Regions from separate parts of the Oceanobacillus sp. M65 genome, predicted to be linked through region 1. Evidence: riboswitches for the same ligand, from Rfam matches in the RefSeq annotation. Region 1 holds a riboswitch; each other region holds the start of a gene.
What was found. Region 1 has a riboswitch for S-adenosylmethionine ahead of ACTWPF_RS11965 (LLM class flavin-dependent oxidoreductase). Riboswitches for the same ligand answer to the same signal wherever they lie in the genome.

Region 1 (5,384 bases):
TTGGATGTCATTCCCTTTAAGCACTTGTTTATATTTTTCTAATACTGGGTGGTCAAAGCCTTTCCTAACTTGGAATTTCGCAGGGGCTTCTTGTTCTTCAGCAGGACAGAATAAATCCTCAATAGTACATGCATCTGCCGGGCAAAGTTCAAATCCTTCTGATGTATCTACTCTTACTGCATAAACAAATTCCCCGCCGACAAACTCACACCTCGTAATATAGGATTCTGGTGACTGAATATATTCCTGTATTAAGGTGACACCATCGACAGGCTCTTCGAAGTCCCCACCTTCTACATATTCCTGCAAGGCTTTAACTGAATGAAACAATTGAACACCAAGTCCCTTCCCTGCTCGATTATGCTTTGTAATAAAAGGTTTCCCTGCAAAGCTTTCGGCTACTTCAATAAATTCTTTTTTTCCAACAGCAGCCGTTGTCTTTGGTGTACGGACTCCGTATTTTTCCAATTCCAAATATTGCTTCACCTTGCTGAGCTCTAGATCAAGCGCCCTGCTCCCATTCACAACCGTTCTACCGTGATGTTCAAGCCAGGATAACACGGCACTTGTCAGCTCTGGAGAAAAACGGTTTCCCCTTGTGTGGGATGATGCACTCATTCGATTATAAAAAACTCCCTCTGGCGGGACGGCAGTCAAATCAACCTTCCCGCTCGTTAGAAGCCAATCCTCATAAGGAATCGCTAATTCATCCAATCGCTTAAATAAATGTGTCGTCCATTCTTCATTTTCATGAATGATATATAATTTCGTCATGATGGCCTCTCCTATCTATTATTTAGTAAAACCTTTTTCCATTCATCGACCTTTGGCATAACATTTTTGGCGAAGTTTTCTAGCTCCTCCAATTGCGGTGAGCACTGTAGCAATAGTAAATCGACTCCAGCTTCTTCATATGCTATAATTTGCTCGGCTATTTGTTGCGGTGTGCCCACAAGATTTGGACGTAGGCCCCTGTTCGATACAGAATAATCCTGCAGTTTTACCTGCTGTTCCAGTTGTGACATTGTCGTAAAGTCCTGAAACCCAGCGTACGCATCGGATTCTTTTACAGTTGTAATTCTCTCAAGCTCTCGTAATGCCTCTTCCTCTGTTTCACGGCAAATAACATAGGCAGCCATACCAAACGACTGTAACGGCTCCTTCCCTGCATGCTTTCTCCGTTCTTTCATATCGTTAATTTTTTGTCTCGCTTCTTCTACTGTATGTCCATGCATGACATAGGCATCACAATAGGTGGAAATAACCTCTTTTCCTTTGTCACTTTCACCGCCAGCATACAACACCGGGTTTGGTCGTTGTACAGGTTTTGGTGAAAGCTTTGTATTTTCAATTTGATAAAATTTTCCGTTGTAGGAGAATGACTCTTCCGTCCACAAACCTTTTAACACTTCAAGAAACTCTTCTGTTCGCTCATAACGGGCATCATGCTCTGTAAATTCTGCTCCATATTGCTTCGCTTCCTCTGCCCACCAGCCGGATACGACATTTAATGTAAAACGCCCATTGCTAATATGATCAATGTTGGCCGCCATTTTGGCTGTAACAGCGGGATTGTGAAAGACAGGACGAACGGCCGTCATAATCTCTATTTTTTCGGTTACAGCAGCTAGTGCTGCAGCAGTTGACCATGCTTCAATTGAATCTTCTTTTGTCCCTTTAATATCATTTAAATAGAGTTCAGCAATCAATGTCGTGTCATAGCCCCATTTTTCTGCTGACTGAATTACTTGCTTTGCATAATTAAAAGTAGGTGGCATTTTCTCATCTTCTACATTACGTAGCCAACCTCCAAAAATCGGTAACCAAAATCCATATCTCATCTTCCCCACTCCTATTCTCCAAATTGAAAACAAAAAAACTCTTTCCCGAAGAAAAGAGTTTAAAATTCTAATAGAACTTCATCCTCTTATCTTCCAAGCAATTGCTTGATGGAATTGGCACAGTATCTAACTAAACAGACCTGTTGCCGAGGCTTCAAAGGGCCATATCCCTCCACCTCTCTAGATAAGAAACATTATTATTTAATTAGTACTTAAAAGATTAGCGCAAAATGTTAGAACTGTCAATTAATTAATTTTTCCTAGTAAAAGCAAGGCTAAGGTCTTTCCGCAATAATACGAACAAGGCTATCTTCCACGTCTTTAGCAGCTTCTTCATCAAGCACATTATTAATCATAATAGAAAAAATATAATTCTCTCCTGACAGGTTCTGTAAATAACCAGATAGTGTAGCTACTCCAAAGATTGTTCCTGTTTTAGCTTCAACCTGGACGTCTCCCAACCGATTCCTTAATGTTCCACCAACCATCTTGCCTGTCTCTCCCGCTACTGGGAGTGCGTTCTTGAAGGCAGGAAACCATGGCTTATCCTGTACGATAAAAAGTAGTTTACTAAGTTCGTTTGCTGGAATGAGATTGACATGTGAAATACCCGAACCATCTCGAATTAATAACGTACTTCGATTTAACCCAAGCTTTTCTAGCTCCTTTTGCATAACCTCAAGTCCTTTTTCCCAGCTTCCTTCCTTTTGCACATGCTTTCCCATTTCCTTTATGAGCACTTCCCCGTGCACATTGTTGCTCAGCTTCATAAACGGTACAAGCAATTCTTTTAATGGTATAGAACTATGTTGAAAAAGCAAGGAACTTTCATTAGGCGCTTTGCCAACCATCACTTCCCCAGACCAAGTGATCCCTTTTGCTTGAAGTGCATCCTGAAAAAGGGACATAGCATAGCTTGTCGGATCCCATACGGCCATATATTCTTTCACCGTTTCTGCCCCAGCTGGTATGGTGCCTGTAAGCGTGATTTCGTTTGACCCATGTTCTCTTTCCACTGTTAGATCCTCTTCCACATTGTTGGAACTTGTCTCGGCTCGATTATGTATTGTTACATAGTTGGTGTTAGGTGACACAGTTATGATAGGCTTCTCCCCTGGCTCTTCATCGGCTGTTATCTGAAGCGTAACACTTCCCGCGTCATAGTCTTCGTCAGGTGAGGAAGTCAGCGCCGAAATTTGCGCCCCGTAATGAAATGATTCGTCACTCCAAATTAAGTCAGGGGAAAGGCGTACGTTATCATACCATGTATCATCCCCAATAAGATCTCCCTTGATATGCCTCACTCCCAGTTCTTGAAGTTGCTCTGCAAAACGGGCAAAATCTTCAGGTGTCAAGGTCGGATCCCCTTTTCCGACAAGGTAAAGGTTTCCTACTAACTGTTCATCTCTGTTAACGCCGTCGGTCTTTATTTCGGTAGAAAAGGTGTAGTCTTCTCCAAGAACCTCTAAGGCTGCAGCTGCAGTTAAAAGTTTCATATTGGATGCAGGACGAAGCCTTGTATCTCCAAGGTTTTCATATAGAAGCTCGCCAGATTTTGCATCCCGCACACTCATTCCAACTAATGCACCTTTCAACATTGGTTCTGTTTCTATTTCGTTATCCAAACGCTGTTTCATTGTCCCCCGCTCCTCTATCGCATGTACTCTCTTTTCTTCGGGCACTGAAGCAGCTAAGCAAAAGATGAGCAAGAGTATCCATACACGGCTGACATTTCTTTTTAACATCATGTAAGCACCTCTTACATTTTATTGATCAGGCCCTATTCAGTATTTCCACAAAATAAGAAGGAAATCCTTGTTATTAGAAAAACTCGCATTCGCTCGTCTATTAACGAACGCGTACGTTTTTCTTATACTTGGCACTTCAAAATTTTAACTACGTGGTGATTGCTTTCTAGCTGAAATTTTATAATTTCCTAACGTACGAATAAAATGTTTATCCTTTATTCTTATCAACAATCCGGTAGTTGATGGTTAAAAAAGGTATCGAGAAAATGCGCATCTTATGTGTCGCTCTCAAACTCCCTTCCTGTTCTTCACCTACCACAAATGTTTCCTCTAGAGGAAGCTTTAGTACCTGCCTGCCAACAGCCAAATAGATCCCTGCTTGTTGCGCGTTTTCTTGTTGTTTACTTGTTAATTGCAGGTTTCCGTGCTTATTCTGCAATGCAAGGGTGCCAATCATAGTAGAGCCTGGAAGGGGTAGTGCAATATCCATGTAGGTTCTGTCCTCCCCTTCATGAAAAGAATAAATCGCGACAAATATTGTTTCCTCGTTCACCTTTCGCAGCCAGACACGTGGTTTTGTTCGTCCATCAACTGTTTCGCTAATCCCGATAATCCTCCCCGTCATCTCTACTTCCTTAGAAGAGAAAGGAAGATTAAGCTGCCCAATCCGCTTACTAATATGTTGATAGATCCAAGCAAAGGGCTTAAACCATCCGTGCCATTTCACTTGCGAAAAAAGCCTGTAATCATTGGTGTTTTCATAGAAATCAATCACCGAATTTGATAGACTCTCTCTTTCAATTTGCGGCTCGTAAACGTGCATGGAGTCTACCAGTCCACTGTATGTATCTTTCGCTTTTATATCAGCTAGCACTTTTTCTCCGATAACCCGCTTTCCTCTTATGCGACTGACAGGGAATGATCGGTGCATCGCTTTTGGGCGAGGGCAGTTTATCATCCAGCCAATTAGCCCAACCATAGCAAATACGACTCCATTCATTACACCATGGAACCTGAGCATAAAGTCAATGCTTACATAAAACACACCTGTCATATTACCAAAGGCGTAGCATAGGGAGAACAAAATGGAAATTCCCAACGCAGAAAAGGACAGCCGAATGAGCCATGCTTGTATCGAGCGGGAAAAGCTAGTTTTCCATGCTAAGGTGATCAAGCTGTAGATCCCTATCATATAAAGCATTACACCAAGTAACTCTAGTACAACCGCATACGAAATACCAACTGCTACAAGAATGGGTGCCAATAAGATAGCTATACCAGCCATTTTATAAAAACGGTTTTGCTTTAGCCTTCCTAAAAACCCTGCAAAAACCGGTAACAAGAAGGAAGCATAATGAAAATGGATGCCTGTTAACCATGTTAAAATAGGAGAAAAACCAGTATCTAGCTGTACGACACTAGCGAAATACCAAGCCCCTCCAATTGCAAGGTACATGCAACCTATATCAATCATAAATTCTTCAAACCGGGCAAACCCACGCTGTAATAGTCGCTTTGCCCCAAAGCAAGCCACAAGTATCGTGAAAGCTAGATAAAAAAGCGCAAGGACGATATCCCAAGGTGTGCGCTGTGTCATTTCAAGCAAGAAAACAGCAGTTAGTCCGAGAAAAGCTGCATACGGCAGGATACGAAAAAATCCTTGCTCCGCTTTGCCTAACAAATGAAGGGTTAGTGGCACAAATACTAATTGGGCAATACTTAGCAATAAATAATACCATGGCCCAGTACCGAATAAAGTAAGGAATAAAAATAACCCAATCATGCCTATTGCTAC
Region 2 (5,384 bases), on a different contig from region 1:
AGTTGTCCATTATCCCACTATGAGGCCTCACCTAGACCGCTATATATTTACTACGAAAAATCATTAAGTAATTCGATATTTTTCCCATTAAACATGTCGAGTATTTACAATATTACTTTGCTATTATTTAAACAGAAAGGAGGGATAACGTGTTAAAGGAATTAAACCAAGTCATTGAATATATTGAAGAACGATTAACAGATGATCTATCGCTTGAAACTATTTCAGAATTTGCCGGGGTTTCCGATTATCACTTTCGGAAAATATTTTTTTACCTATCCGGAATGACACTAAATGAGTATATAAAAAACAGAAGGCTCTCCGAGGCAAATAAGGACTTGCTGCGAGGAGAAAAAGTAACAGATGTTGCTTTTAAATATGGGTACCAGTCAGTGGACGGTTTTACCAGAGCATTTAAAAAGTGGAATGGTTTTCTACCCTCGGAAGTAATTAAAAATGGAGTAAGCAAAACGTTTCCGAAGTTCACATTTGTCATAACAGTACGAGGAGGAACTACAATGGAATTTAGAATAGAAGATAAGCCAACATTTAATTTAGTTGGTGTAAGTAAACGTGTGCCGATGCAATTCGAAGGGGTTAATAACGCGATTGTGGAGCTTGTGAAGAGCATTACGGACGAACAAAAAGACGAAATGCATTCCTTGCAAAATATAGAACCCTATGAAATCGTGAATGCTTCCTATGATGCGGACGCTCAATTCCTAAAAGAGGAAGGCGATCTAACGCACTTGATCGGTGTATTAACAACGGAAGATAACGTCAGTGATCAATTAGATAAAGTAACTGTTGATGCCTGTACGTGGGCGATTTTCCCTAATGAAGGGCCGTTCCCATCAACACTACAAGAAACCATGGCAAAGACCTATTCAGAATGGCTCCCCTCTTCCGATTATGAAGTAATCCCTGCTCCTAGCTTTTCGTTTACAAAAATGGATGAAAAGAAAGTAGATTACGCGTATAGTGAAGTATGGATTCCTGTGAGGAAAAGATAAACGCTAGGACTTACAATGGATCAAGAGCAACGCTGATATGGTGGCGTTGCTCTTTTTAAAATGCTTGAAGAAATGATTATAAAAATCTTACCCCTTTGCACTACGATGATTACACCTAATAATTAACCGATAGCTATCTATGCAAACTGTTTTCTTAATTCTTCTATAAAGTTTTCAAGTACATCTAATCTATTTATAACTTCGGCCTTTTTTTCCTCGCTAAGTATTTCAGGGTTCTCTATGAACAGATTATTCTCAAGTTGCTTACAGCAGCTTTTGATTTTATCAAGATAGTCTTTGATTTGCTTTTCATCCACCGTTTGTATTGTAATTTCCTCCAGTAGCTTTTTAGTTTTTTCAATTTTTCCCTCACCTTCTTTTAAGTCTTTTCGCAGTTTATTCAATTCCTTTGTTATCTTTTCTAATTGCCCTGGGTGAGGTTATACTGCTTTTTATACTCCTCCAATTTCTTTTCAAGCTCCTTGTTATCTAAACGACTAATATAATCAATCTTGGTCTTTTTTACTTTCTGAATTGACAATCTGGAAAGGGAGTCTATCTCATGCCTTCCATCTGGGAGAATAATTAGCCCAGCTAAAAAAGTAGCCTCTGCCCCTGAACCCTGAAACTTATTTAAACTAAGCATTACCTCTTCTAAATCCTTTTGATCTTCTGGAGATAAATCCCCTGCTTTATCTATTAACCTATACTCTTTATTTGCCGTCCCCAAGCCCCTCCTTTTTACCCATGTCTATTGTGGCTGGGGATTGTCCTATTCGCCTTTCATAATAATTTATGAGAGTTGGCCTCTTTCAAATCGACGTTTCAGGTCATCGAACGGGTTATATAAAGATCCAGTAAACAACTCGCCTTAATAGAAATCCAGAATAATAATGTATTCTATAAATGAAGATTAGGAATAATAGCCCCCAGACACCAACTCTCTATTTCATAATTATCAAAAAAATAACTTGACGCTCATTTCATTTTGCTGTATCTTTAATCTACAAATTACATATCGCGAATTTTCTTATCCAGAGAGGTGGAGGGACTGGCCCTACGATACCTCGGCAGCAGCTCTTTTAGAGTAATGTGCCAATTCCAGAAGCGTAACGCTTGAAGATAAGAAGAGTATTTTAACGTTGACGTTTAAGGTCTCTTCTTGCTATAGAAGAGGCCTTTTTTGTTTGCGTCTAGACTTTCGCAAACTAAGGAATACAGCAGGGCAACAGGAAAGGAGTATGTTTTCTATGTATACGATGGATTTGACCGATAAAGTGGCCATTGTCACTGGTGGTGCACATGGCATTGGAAAGGCGATTGTGGAGGCATTTTTAGATTGCGGGGCAAAAGTTGCGGTTGTAGATATGGCTGAGACACATGATGAAACAACAGTTAATACGTTTCACGTTCAGGCAGATGTGTCCAATCCAGAACAAGTAACCGAGGTGGTTGATTCGGTTATTGATCATTTTGGCAGAGTTGACATTTTAGTCAATAATGCCGGGATTTCCACGATGGACTATTTTGTTGATATAAAAGAACAGGACTGGGATAAAACAATCGATGTGAATGCAAAAGGGGTCTACCTTTGCATGCAAGCCGTTGCGAAACAACTACAAGCTCAAGGCCAAGGTGGAAAAATCATTAACATTGCCTCACAAGCTGGGAAAAACGGCTACCAACTAATGGGTAGCTATGTTGCTTCAAAACACGCGGTTCTAGGGATGACAAAAGTAGCTGCACTAGAACTAGCCAAAGACAAAATTAATGTGAATGCCGTTTGCCCAGGAATCGTGGAAACAACGATGAAACAATCAGAAAGAGTGATTGGTGGAAACCTACGCGGTCTTCAAGCTGAAGATATTAAACACGAAGATAATTCACAAGTTCCCTTGGGAAGAACTGCTGTACCTGCAGACATTGCGAATGTCGTTGTTTTTCTTGCATCAACGTACTCAGATTACATGACTGGCCAAGGAATTAATGTTACGGGTGGGATGACAATGAACTAATCTCTTGTTACATGCTCACCCACTAAAAACTAAATTGAAGGAGGATATTTTGATGGCTAATGCGAAAAAAGGAAATGCACTTGCACTACTTCCGCTACTGATCTTTGTATTACTATTTATTGGCACTGGCGTTATTTCTGGAGACTTCTCCAATATGCCATTAAACGTTGCGATTATTATTGCGGCGGCTTTTGCTCTCGCCATGAACCGAAAAGAAAAGCTATCTAGAAAGATTGATATCTTTACGAAAGGCGCAGGACATCCGAATATTATCTTAATGGCGGTAATTTTTGTAATGGCCGGGGCATTCGCTCAAACAGCTAGAGACATGGGTGCTGTAGATTCCACCGTAAACTTAGGATTATCCGTTATTCCTCCTAATCTATTAATGGTTGGACTGTTTATTGTAGGTTGCTTCATCTCTGTTTCAATGGGAACATCCATGGGTACCGTGGCCGCACTAGCACCAATTGGCATTGGAATCGCAGAACAAACAGGGATACCAATGGCGCTTGCAATGGGAACTGTTATAGGTGGCGCAATGTTTGGAGATAATCTATCAATGATTTCCGATACAACCATTGCAGCTGTCCGGACCCAGAAAACAAAAATGAGTGATAAATTTAAAACCAACTTTTTCATTGTTCTACCTGGAGCAATTGTAACCGCGGTTCTTTTATGGATCGTGACTGCAGGAGCCGAAATTGACACCATTGGCGATTACGCATTTGATTTCGTGAAGGTTTTACCTTATATAGCAGTACTCATTGCAGCCTTAGCTGGCGTTAATGTCTTAGTCGTATTAATTGGCGGCATCGTGTTTGCTGGGATCATTGGCTTAATAGACGGTTCTTATACGTTATCTGGTTTCATTCAAGCAGTTTCACAGGGAATCATGAATATGGAAGATATTGCAATTGTTGCCCTATTAATTGGTGGTATGATTGGAATTATCCAGCATAACGGCGGGATTCAGTGGTTATTAAATTTTGTAACGCGTAGAATTAAAACGAAAAAAGGTGCGGAGCTTGGGATTGCAGGTTTAGTAAGTGCAACCGACATTGCAACGGCCAACAACACCATATCTATTATTGTGACAGGTCCATTAGCAAAAAATATTTCCGATGAATACAATATTGATCCTAGAAAATCAGCAAGTATTCTCGATATTTTTGCTGGCGGGTGGCAAGGTATCGTTCCATACGGTGGGCAAATGCTTGCCGCTGCCGGGTTAGCAGCTATATCGCCAATTAGCATCTTGCCATATTCCTTCTACCCAATTGCCATCATCCTGTGTGGAATTATTGCCATTCTCATTGGCTTCCCTAAACACCAGAAAAATAAAGCCGCTAAGGGAGATAAAAAAACAGCTTAACGAATCTAATCTGGTAAAATAGGAACAAAAGCGCAAGCGCCCGTTTAGAAACGTAGCGGGTGGAACGAATCAACTGAGATAAAGAAATCACGGTGAGGATACGAACCGATGATGACTTATCGTAGGGCGATTTCGTGAAGTCGCCTAGTTTCTGGGCGCTGGAGCTGGACGTGGCCATTTCTGCCATCGAACATTATGAAGACAAAATTTTATACTTTCTTTACTAGTAAAAAATAATAATTTTAGGAGTGGAATACATGGTTAAAAAAATGAACGTTGAAAGCTTTAATCTTGATCATACAAAAGTGAAAGCACCTTATATTCGTCTAGCGGGGACTACTACTGGGGCAAACGGCGACGTTGTTCACAAGTATGACCTTCGTCTCAAACAACCAAATCAGGAGTATATGGAAATGCCTGCACTCCATTCACTAGAACACTTAATGGCTGAAAATATCCGCAACCATCACAGTAGTGTCATTGATTTAGGTCCAATGGGTTGTCAAACAGGCTTTTACTTATCGGTTATAAACCATGATAACTATGACGAAGTATTAGATGCTGTGGAAGCAACATTAAAAGATATTCTAGTAGCAACAGAAGTTCCAGCATGTAATGAAGTACAATGTGGTTGGGCAGCAAGCCATAGCCTAAAAGGTGCAAAAGCATTAGCACAAGAATTTCTCGCTAAACGAGCAGATTGGGCGTTTGTATTTGGCGAGGAATAGGGATGAAAAAGGTGAACAGTTGATTGGGCTGTTCACCTTTTTATTTTGTGGATTACTAGTAATCAAATTCCCACACATTGCAAACACCAAGAGCAAAGCATCCCTATTGAGAAATTTACCTACCCCTTTGGACAAAGTGCCAATAAGCACTTTAAATTGTCATCAATAAATTTATTATCAGTACTGTTTATTCCACGACCGGCAAAATGGCCCCATACTGATTTAATAGGATGATATTCACTATTAGGTACTA
Region 3 (5,384 bases), on a different contig from region 1:
TTTATTGCAAAAGACGCTACTATTATCGGAGATGTGGAGATAGATCAATCAAGCAGTGTTTGGTTTAAGACGATCATTCGTGGGGATGTGGCACCCACTCGAATCGGGGAACGCGTAAACATTCAGGATTTATCTATGCTTCACCAAAGTCCTGGAATGCCTTTAGTTATTGAAGATGATGTAACAGTGGGGCATCAGGTCACCCTACACTCTGCAATCATTAGAGAAAAAGCATTAATTGGAATGGGATCCATCATTCTTGATGGTGCAGAAATTGGTACAGGGGCATTTATCGGTGCTGGAAGCCTTGTCCCTCCAGGTAAGAAAATCCCCCCCAATACGCTAGCTCTTGGGAGACCAGCCAAAGTAGTAAGGAACTTAACGGAAGAGGACCTTGCAGAAATGGATCGAATTCGAAAATCATATGTGGAAAAAGGACAATATTACAAAGCACATACCACCCTTTAGAGAAAGCAATCTAATGGAGGTATACATAAAGCCTTCATCTTCCACTCTAGATTTATTATCAAGTACCGTGAAAACCCAAAAGCCGAACGGATTTCGAAAAAACAGATGGTTCCCTAAAAGGTACCTCATCATTTCGAATGTCCATTCGGCTTCTATAATTGATCTTTTTCTACTTCTTCTCCATCAACGCTTTTAATTCTACAACTTTATCTGTCTTTTCCCAAGGGAAGAGGATGTCTGTTCTTCCGAAATGACCATATGCTGCCGTGTTCTTAAAGATAGGTTTCTGCAAATCAAGCATACGGATAATGCCAGCTGGACGTAAATCAAATAGTTTGCGTATTGCATGCACTAACGCTTCTTCAGACACTTTTCCTGTTCCGAAAGTGTTTACTGCAATTGAAACAGGTTCAGCTACACCAATAGCATAGGCTAGTTGTACCTCACAAGTCTTGGCAAGTTCTGCAGCTACTATGTTTTTCGCAACATAACGTGCAGCATAAGCAGCGGATCGATCCACTTTCGTTGAATCCTTCCCACTAAAGGCTCCCCCACCATGTCGAGCATATCCACCGTATGTGTCCACAATAATTTTTCTGCCAGTTAACCCAGCATCTCCTTGTGGTCCACCAATCACAAAGCGGCCTGTTGGATTAATAAAATACTTCGTTGTTTCATCCAAAAGATTCTCTGGTACGACTGGACGAATAACATGTTCAATTAAATCCTTTTCGATTTGCTCTGTTGTGATATCTTGATGATGCTGTGTAGAAATAACAATCGTATCTACCTTTACTGGTTGGTCCTGTTCATCATATTCAACAGTTACCTGTGTTTTCCCATCTGGACGCAAGTAATCTAATACCTTTTCTTTTCTTACATCAGCCAAACGCTTCGCCAATTTGTGTGCAAGTGAAATAGGTAATGGCATGAGTTCCTCCGTCTCGTCGCAAGCAAAACCAAACATAAGTCCTTGGTCCCCTGCTCCAATAGAAGCAATCTCTTCATCACTCATTTTTCCTTGGCGAGACTCTAGTGCCTCGTCTACACCTCCGGCAATATCAGCAGATTGTTCATCAATTGCTGTCAATACGGCACATGTATCCGCATCAAAGCCATACTTTGCACGCGTATACCCAATTTCTTTAATCGTTTTTCTTACAATAGCCGGAATGTCTACATACGTACTTGTAGAAATCTCTCCCGCTACGAGCACCAAACCTGTTGTAACGGTTGTTTCACAAGCAACACGCGCATATGGGTCCTTCTTTAAAATTTCATCTAGAATTGCATCTGAAATCTGATCAGATATTTTATCAGGATGCCCTTCTGTTACCGATTCTGAAGTAAATAAACGACGATTAGCAGCCATAGTGCTTAATCCTCCTTTTGATTTCTGTTACGGATCTCTGTTCATCAAGTTTTGCTATTTCATAACAAAGGTTTTTATAAAATAAAAAAAGCCCTTCCTTCAGTAATGAGGAAAGGAGTACCAGCCTTTCGCTCTTATTGTTCAAGGAAATTTCCTTGCACCAGGTTAGCACCTTTTCACCGATGTGATGGTTGCTGGGTTTCATCGGGGCTGTCCCTCCACCTACTCTGAATAAGAGAGTATCCGCTCGAAATTTAGCTTATCGAATGAGAACTGACATGTCAACTATTTTTGGTTCGTAACAAGGTTTGCGAAAATTTCATATGATTAGATTAGATATTTAGTATGGACTATTCAATTAAATGTGTTATACTAATAATCACATTAAGGCAACGTAATACAACACATTACCAAAGGTAGGTGCAGTGAAGTGAAAATGGTAGAAAAAAACCCTTGTACTGAATTAGAGCAGCATACTCCGATACTGGAGAATGAAACTGTCCCACGGCTTATCGAGATAATCTTAGCAAAAATGGAAGCAGTTTTAACCTCCACAGGTGCAATTAGATCAACCACTGGTAAATATACCGGTCGCTCTCCTAAGGACAAATTTATTGTTCGCGACGCAGTCAGTGATTCTAAAATCGATTGGGGTCAAGTCAACCAATCTATTGATGAGGATGCATTTGAAAGACTATACAAAAAAACAACAGAATACTTGAAAAACCAGAAAGAAATATATAGATTTAAAGGATTTGCTGGGGCAGATGAAGACTCCCGCCTGCCGATCCAAGTAGTTTCCGAATATGCTTGGCATAGCTTGTTTGCAAGGCAGCTTTTCATAACCCCAACAGAGGAAGAACTCGCCAACCACCAAGCAGAATTTACAGTCCTATCTGCACCGGGATGTTTTGCAGATCCTGATACAGACAGTACTAATTCGGAAACATTTGTTATTGTTTCATTTAAAAAACGAGTCATTCTAATTGGCGGCACAGAATATGCGGGCGAAATAAAGAAATCAATTTTTTCTGTGATGAATTATCTCTTGCCACAACAAGATATCCTTCCCATGCATTGCTCTGCCAATGTCGGGGATGAGGGAGATGTCGCTTTGTTTTTTGGGTTATCTGGAACAGGCAAAACGACCCTATCCGCTGACCCTGACAGAAAATTAGTCGGGGATGATGAACATGGCTGGAGTAATAATGGTATATTCAATATAGAGGGCGGTTGTTATGCTAAATGCATTAATTTATCAGAAGAAAAAGAACCACAAATATATAATGCCATACGATTTGGTTCTGTTTTGGAAAATGTCATGCTTGATTCCGAGAATGACAAGCCAGACTATTCCAATACGTCCCTAACGGAAAACACGCGAGCTGCTTATCCTATTGAACATATGGAGAATGTGATGGTCCCAAGTATCGCTGGTCACCCAAACACCATTATCTTTTTAACTGCAGATGCCTCTGGGACCCTACCGCCGATTAGTAAATTAACGAATGAACAGGCGATGTATCACTTTCTCAGTGGTTACACGAGCAAGCTTGCTGGGACTGAACGTGGAGTGACTAAACCCCAAGCAACTTTTTCGGCCTGCTTTGGTTCTCCATTCTTGCCGCTCTCTCCTTCTGTCTATGCAGAAATGCTTGGCAAAAAGATAGAGGAACATTCGGCAACTGTATTTTTGATTAATACAGGTTGGACTGGTGGCTCTTACGAAGATGGTGGCGAACGTATTAAATTATCCTACACAAGAGCAATGGTATATGCAGCATTGAAAGGCGAATTAAATAATACAGAAACCATTCTAGATGAAATATTCGGATTAGAGATTCCATACCATGTTCCAGGTGTACCTGAGCAGCTCTTAGTTCCTGCCAATACATGGGCAAACATTGCAGATTATCAAAAAGCAGCGGAGGAACTTGCAATGATGTTCCACAGAAATTTTGAAAAGTTCACAGAAGCTAGTAATGCGATTAAGCAAGCTGGACCTAGATACCAAAATTACATGTAACCAATATTTCTAAGAAGATTTTTTATACGTTTTTCAGCGGTCTCTACAAGGAGGCCGTTTTTTTATGCACTTATGTAATAGGCCATCACACATTTTAGGCGAATGCATAAAATGTTTTGACATAACTATCTACTTAAACTAAGGGGGGTCAAATAAAATGAAAAAATTAATTAAAATGACGCTTATAGTAGCTTTATTGCCACTCATTTTGCTCGGATGCAACCAAAGCAGCACTTCCTCCATAAAGCTTGCTGAAGTAACTCGATCCTTGTTTTATGCACCACAATACGTCGCGTTGGAAAAGGGATATTTTGAAGAGGAAGGGTTGGATGTAGAACTACAGACCACATGGGGTGGCGATAAAACCATGACGGCACTTCTTTCCGACGGAGCTGACATTGCATTGGTCGGTTCGGAAACATCCATATATGTTTACGCACAAAACTCAAAGGACCCAGCAATTAACTTTGCTCAGTTAACACAGACAGATGGCACATTTCTTGTAGCGAAAGAACCAAAACCTGACTTTGAGTGGGAAGATTTAGAGGGTAGTACATTTTTAGGCCAACGAAAAGGCGGCATGCCTCAAATGGTTGGTGAATTTGTGCTGAAGAAACATGGCATTGATCCCAAAAATGATTTAGATCTTCAGCAGAACATTGATTTTGCTAACATACCTGGTGCCTTCGTTTCAGGAGATGCAGAGTATGTTCAATTATTTGAACCGACAGCAAGCACATTTGAAAAAGAAGGCAATGGGCATATCGTAGCCTCGTTTGGAGAAGAATCCGGCAATGTTCCGTATACCGTCTTTATGACCAAGCAAAGCTATCTTGATAAAAATGAAGAAGAAGTGCAAAAATTCACTCGTGCTGTTTACAAAGCACAGCAGTGGGTTGAACAAAATAGTGCAGAAGAAATTGCCAGTGTTATACAGCCTTATTTCGAGGATACGGAGCTTGATTTATTAGCCTCCTCTATCGAGAGATACAAGGGGCAGCAATCCTTTGCTACAAATCCAATACTTGATAAAGAAGAATGGGATAACTTGAAAGCTATTATGGAGGAAGCAGGAGAACTTCCAGCTGATATTCCATATGAGGACCTTGTAAATACAACCATCGCAGAAGAAATTATCAATGATTAGGGAGGATGGTCAAATGTCATTTCTCACATTAGATCATGTAACCCATCATTATTTTTCAGCAAGTAGTTATACAAAAGCGTTAAAGGATATCTCTCTTTCCATTAAGCAAGGGGAATTCGTCGCGTTACTTGGTCCTAGCGGTTGCGGAAAATCAACACTTCTTTCCATTATAGCAGGGATTGTAGAGCATACTTCAGGGAATGTTTTTCTGGAGAACACACCAATAAAGCCATCTGATAAAGCTATTGGTTATATGCTACAACAAGATTACTTGTTTCCCTGGAAGACTATTCTTGAAAATGTGATGATTGGCCCTAAGATCCACCGAAGTAATGACCCAGCAATCCGTACGAAAGCGGAAATGTTGTTAA
Region 4 (5,384 bases), on a different contig from region 1:
AAAGCCTTGAAATTCCTCATCAATAATTTGTTCAAATTCATCTGATTCGATAACTTCTTTAATATCTTTGGCAAACTGCGCATCAAGATCATCTGTATTAACTGCAACAACATTCCGGTAATTATCTGGCATTTCTTCCAGAGCCAGCGCATCCAGCAGATCCATGTCGGCAGCAAGGGCAAAGTTTCCTGGAACTGCAGCAGCATCCTCACTATCCACTAAACGTGGCAGCTGTCCTGCTTCCACTTCAACGAATTCAAGATTCTTTGGATTATCCACAATGTCCTTAATAGAAGCCTTTAATGGGTCTACTTCTTCGCTTATAGTGATTAACCCCTGATCTTGCAACATTAATAATGTTCTAGAAAGATTAGTAGGATCATTTGCAATAGCAATAGTACTTCCCTCAGCAATTTCATCCGTAGTTGTAAAAGTATTTGAATATAAACCCATTGGTGCTGTAGGAACAGCAATCACAGAGGATAGATCCATTTCGTTTTCTTCTGCAAAGGCTTCTAAATAGATCGTATGCTGAAACAAGTTCGCATCAATGTCTCCTCTTGATAAAGCATTGTTTGGCTGTACATAATCAGTAAACTCTTGGTTCTCTACTTCATAGCCCTTTTCTTCTAATAATGGCGCAAGAGCTTTTGTTACCATATCACTGTACGGCCCTACAGTAGCCCCAAATTTAATGGACTTTGATTCACCCTCATTATCCCCTGCTCCAGAGTCATCGTTCCCACACGCTGCAAGTAAAAGAATACATAATAATGCCGTAATTGATATAAGTGTCTTTTTCATAGTTGTTCCTCCAACTTGTTTTTATTTTTTATTTACAGTCTTGGCAATAAAATCACCAAGATATTGAATAAGCTGTACCAACACAATTAATACAATAACTGTTGTAATCATTACCGTGTCGTCATACCGGTAATAGCCATAGCGAATGGCTAAATCACCAATCCCGCCACCACCAATGGTTCCAGCCATGGCAGAATATCCTATCAAACTAATTGCGGTGATCGTCAACCCACTGATAAGTCCAGGCTTTGTTTCAGGGAGAATAATATCCTTGATAATTAACCATGGAGATGCCCCTACGGCAATAGCAGCTTCGATTACCCCTTTATCAATTTCTCTTGCAGCAGATTCTACAATCCGGGCGTAAAAAGGAATGGCCGCAACGGATAGAGAAACAGAAGCTGCAAGTGGACCAGTAATACGTCCGACGATGAGGTCTGTAACAGGGAATAGAAAGACAAGCAAAATAATAAATGGTACAGAACGAACTAAATTCACAATGATACCAATTATTCTTTTTGCGATCCGGCTTTCCCAGAATAGTCCTTTGTCTGTTACATAAAGCAAAATACCGATAGGGAGTCCAAGAATCAAGGCGACGAGTAAGCCTATACCCACCATTAGCAATGTTTCAAAGAAAGCCGTGTTCAACTCAGGAAGGATCTCTATTATTCTATCGAGCATGCTGGATCACCTCCACTTGCTTTAACCGCTCTTCTAAATATTGCTTAGCAGAAGCTACCTCTTCCGTTTCTCCTAGCAATTCCATAATAAAAATGCCTAAAGGCGTCTCTTTTATGTACTCCACCTTGCCGTGAAGGATATTGCCACTGACCTGAAACTTTTGCAGCATATCTGACACTACGGCGTCACTCGCTAAGTTACCGCGAAACTGCAATTGGAGAATGGTACCTTTGCAGGCTTCAAGCAACTTTGCTGGTAAATCAAAGTTCAAAATGGTATCAATGAACTGCTTTGTCAGTTCCTCCTGTGGATTTGCAAAGATGTTATAAGATGGTCCTTGCTCAATAATTCTTCCATCCTGCATAACAGCACATGTATCACAAATCTCCTTCACCACTTCCATTTCATGGGTTATTAAGACAATGGTGATTCCAAGCTCTTGGTTAATTTTCTTTAATAACTGCAAAATGGATTTTGTTGTGCTCGGATCCAATGCTGAGGTTGCTTCATCGCATAGTAGGACATTAGGATTGTTCGCAAGCGCTCGCGCAATACTAACACGCTGTTTCTGTCCACCACTTAGTTGTGCAGGGTAATGATTTATTTTATCTGTTAAGCCAACTAGTTCAAGAAGCTCCTCTACCCGCTTCTTCCTTTGTGATGGAGCTACTCCAGCCGCTTTTAAGGCAAACGCAATATTATCGAATACGGTTTTAGCTGAGGCTAGATAGAAGCCTTGAAAGATCATGCCGATCGACTGTCGTGCTTCTCGTAACTTCTTTGGGGAAAGCTCTAATAAATTTACACCGTCCACCATTATTTTTCCTGAAGTTGGCCGTTCTAGTATATTCATACAGCGAATTAGGCTACTTTTTCCTGCACCACTATATCCTACAATGCCGTATATTTCTCCCTTAGGTACTTCCAGTGAAACATTATCCACACCAACGACTTGGCCGGACTTTGTTTCATAGATCTTGCTTACTTTTTCTACCTTAATCATAACGTTCACTCCAATTCCGCCAGTAAATCCAATCCATCAAAAAACCCCCTTTCATCATGAAAGAGGGTGTCGATTACAAGTATCTCACACTTATCTTTCAGAATGAATCATTCTGAAGGAAGTAGCACCACTCCAAATGGAAGGTTGCTGTGACATCTACGGGCCTTTCCCTCCGTCACTCTAGATAAGAAATATTCATATTGTTAGCATAATGATTATCATAGTCTTCGAACTCCACTTTGTCAATAGCTAGTTTAAAATATTCCTAGCTTTCCAATTCGAGCTGCAGCTTCGGCAAGTCGCTCTTCATCAGCTAGCAAACCAGCTCGTACAAATCCCTCTCCCGCTTCACCAAAGCCATTACCTGGTGCTACAACAACGTGTGCTTTTTCCAAAAGGAGGTCAGCAAATTCCTCTGATGTATATCCTTCTGGGACAGGAAGCCATGCAAAGAATGTACCGCGGGGCGCTTGAACGTTCCACCCAATTTCCTGCAATTTTTCTACAAACACATTTCGTCTACTCTCATAGGTAGCTACCAATTCATCTACAGCCGTTTGATCACCAAGTAAAGCCTTCTCTGCTGCTTGTTGCACAGCGCCAAACAAGCTAACGTATAAGTGATCTTGAATCAGGTTGAGGCTTTTTATCACGGAAGTGTTTCCAACAGCAAAACCAACACGCCAACCAGCCATATTATACGTTTTAGACAAGGTATACATTTCTACCCCAATATCCTTTGCTCCAGCAGATTGCATAAAACTTTGCGGTTTCTTTCCATCAAAGCCAATAGCCCCATATGCAAAGTCATGTACTACACAGATTTCATTCTGTTTTGCCACTTCAATTGTTTCATCAAAAAATTCCTTGTTTGCAACACCGGCAGTCGGATTGTTTGGATAGTTTAAAAATAGTAACTTTGCTGCTTCAAGGTCAGCTTGATTTAGTTGTTGATAATTTGGTAAAAAATTATTTTTTTCTAACAATGGCATAAAAACTGAATTTGCATTGGCCATGGCAATTCCGGACATGTAATCTGGATAGCCAGGGTCAGGTAGTAATGCTGTATCTCCTGCATTTAACAAGCATTGGCTAATTTCAACCAGTCCTGTTTTTGCACCAAATAGAATCGCTACCTCTGATTCTGGATCAATATCGACATCGTATTCCCGCTTGTAAAAGGTTGCCACCGCTTCTTTAAGAAAAGCATGGCCTGTAAACGGGGAATATTTATGATAGACAGGGTTATCCGCTGCTGTCTTTAATTCTTCTACTATATGGTTTGGCGTTGGCAAATCAGGATTCCCCTGGCCAAGATTAATCACATCATGCCCCTCACTGCTTAATGCTTGTACTTTTTTTACCAATTTGGCAAAAAACTGCTCTGGCAGGCGTTTCAACGTATCTGATACTGGAAAGCTTTGCACGGTTTTCTCACCTCTAATAATTCTAAAATTCTAATTATCTATGTTAGCCAATTCTGCATCGTTTGTAAAGCTGTACTTACCAAAGGATCAGGTTAATTGACAGGAAAATAAGGCGATGGGATAATAAGCACCAATAACAACGAGCACTTAAATTAGGATCAGGCTGTTAGCTTACCCTTGCTTTTATGAAGGAGTTGATTTTATGATACTGTCTGTTGCCTTGTTGCAGATAGACATTACGTTTGGAGACCCGGTAGCAAATGAAGAAAAGGTAGAAAGAAAGTTTGCAAGTTTAAAAGAAAAGAAAGTAGATGTGGTCGTTTTACCCGAGCTTTGGACAACTGGCTATGATCTTACCCGTTTAGAAGAGATTGCCGACTCTAACGGAGAACGTTCCCTCTCTTTCCTTTCTAGACTTGCCCAGAAATATGACGTGCATCTTGTAGCAGGGTCTGTTGCCAAGCGCACAGAACGAGGCGTAACCAATTCCATGTTCGTTATCAATTCAAATGGTGAACTTGTAAAGGAATATGCAAAAGCTCATCTATTTAGATTGATGGATGAGGAAAAGCATTTGGTTGAAGGTAGTGAGAACGGTATTTTCGAATTGGCCGGAATAAAATCTGCTGGTGTTATTTGCTATGATATTCGTTTTCCAGAATGGATCCGAACACATATGCTTGATAATACGAAGGTGTTATATGTGGTTGCGGAGTGGCCTGCAAAACGAATAGACCATTGGAAAGCCCTGCTTATCAGTAGAGCTATTGAGAATCAATGCTATGTTGTAGCCTGCAACCGAGTTGGTGCTGATCCTAACAATCAATTTGGTGGTCAATCAATGATTATTGGGCCTTGGGGAGAAATCCTGGAAGAAGCTGACGATGAAGAAACCATCCTATACAGTGAATTGGATGTAGAGCAGGTAGATGATGTTCGACAGCGTATTCCGATTTTTTCTGATCGTCGCCCGGATATCTACAGATATTAAGAGAAGAACGCCTTTCATGTTAGAAAGGCGTTCTTTTTTCGTACTAAAACCAAAAAAATTACAGTTAACAAAGATGCATAACCAAGTATGTAGATAAAAGTGGAAAACAGCTGACCATTCGCTGTTACGGTATCCTGGGAAAGCACGTCTATTATTGCAAAGGAAGGAGGAAAAACCCATGTAACAAAAGAAAATCCACTTGGAAGACTGTCTACCACGCCACCCTTAACAAGTGAAATTACTAAAATCAACACAAGTAATAGCCAAGTACTAAGTTTCCTTCTGCTCCATATTTTTGTGAAATATAGCGAAACGGCGACGCCCAAGAAAGAAATAAGGAAATGTGCAGTAATTGCTATCAAAACGTCCCACAATGTAACAGAACGATGGAAAGCACCAATCAAAATTGGATATAGAACAGCCAACATGATAAGAAAGCTTATCATAATAAGAACACCAATTACCTTGCTAAGAA

Region 2: linked by a shared signal. The riboswitch ahead of ACTWPF_RS04390 (SDR family NAD(P)-dependent oxidoreductase) and the one ahead of ACTWPF_RS11965 (LLM class flavin-dependent oxidoreductase) in region 1 are both predicted to bind S-adenosylmethionine.
Region 3: linked by a shared signal. The riboswitch ahead of metK (methionine adenosyltransferase) and the one ahead of ACTWPF_RS11965 (LLM class flavin-dependent oxidoreductase) in region 1 are both predicted to bind S-adenosylmethionine.
Region 4: linked by a shared signal. The riboswitch ahead of ACTWPF_RS12280 (methionine ABC transporter ATP-binding protein) and the one ahead of ACTWPF_RS11965 (LLM class flavin-dependent oxidoreductase) in region 1 are both predicted to bind S-adenosylmethionine.

The regions. Positions count from the first base shown of each region.
Region 1 covers NZ_JBQQCJ010000002.1:858,071-863,454, forward strand. The annotation lists gene ACTWPF_RS11960 (ATP-grasp domain-containing protein) at 1-774, opposite strand, end outside; gene ACTWPF_RS11965 (LLM class flavin-dependent oxidoreductase) at 786-1,841, opposite strand; SAM riboswitch class I at 1,925-2,032, opposite strand; gene dacB (D-alanyl-D-alanine carboxypeptidase/D-alanyl-D-alanine endopeptidase) at 2,117-3,589, opposite strand; gene ACTWPF_RS11975 (YndJ family protein) at 3,798-5,384, opposite strand, start outside.
Region 2 covers NZ_JBQQCJ010000001.1:918,990-924,373, reverse strand. The annotation lists gene ACTWPF_RS04405 (AraC family transcriptional regulator) at 150-1,013, shown strand; gene ACTWPF_RS04400 (hypothetical protein) at 1,151-1,417, opposite strand; gene ACTWPF_RS04395 (hypothetical protein) at 1,435-1,743, opposite strand; SAM riboswitch class I at 2,041-2,142, shown strand; gene ACTWPF_RS04390 (SDR family NAD(P)-dependent oxidoreductase) at 2,264-3,028, shown strand; gene ACTWPF_RS04385 (Na+/H+ antiporter NhaC family protein) at 3,081-4,403, shown strand; gene ACTWPF_RS04380 (S-ribosylhomocysteine lyase) at 4,661-5,131, shown strand; gene ACTWPF_RS04375 (alpha/beta fold hydrolase) at 5,251-5,384, opposite strand, start outside.
Region 3 covers NZ_JBQQCJ010000001.1:1,580,000-1,585,383, reverse strand. The annotation lists gene ACTWPF_RS07500 (gamma carbonic anhydrase) at 1-468, shown strand, start outside; gene metK (methionine adenosyltransferase) at 638-1,840, opposite strand; SAM riboswitch class I at 1,972-2,078, opposite strand; gene pckA (phosphoenolpyruvate carboxykinase (ATP)) at 2,277-3,866, shown strand; gene ACTWPF_RS07485 (ABC transporter substrate-binding protein) at 4,024-5,013, shown strand; gene ACTWPF_RS07480 (ABC transporter ATP-binding protein) at 5,027-5,384, shown strand, end outside.
Region 4 covers NZ_JBQQCJ010000003.1:36,186-41,569, forward strand. The annotation lists gene ACTWPF_RS12270 (MetQ/NlpA family ABC transporter substrate-binding protein) at 1-804, opposite strand, end outside; gene ACTWPF_RS12275 (methionine ABC transporter permease) at 826-1,488, opposite strand; gene ACTWPF_RS12280 (methionine ABC transporter ATP-binding protein) at 1,478-2,491, opposite strand; SAM riboswitch class I at 2,579-2,682, opposite strand; gene ACTWPF_RS12285 (pyridoxal phosphate-dependent aminotransferase) at 2,746-3,918, opposite strand; gene ACTWPF_RS12290 (carbon-nitrogen family hydrolase) at 4,121-4,909, shown strand; gene ACTWPF_RS12295 (hypothetical protein) at 4,924-5,384, opposite strand, start outside.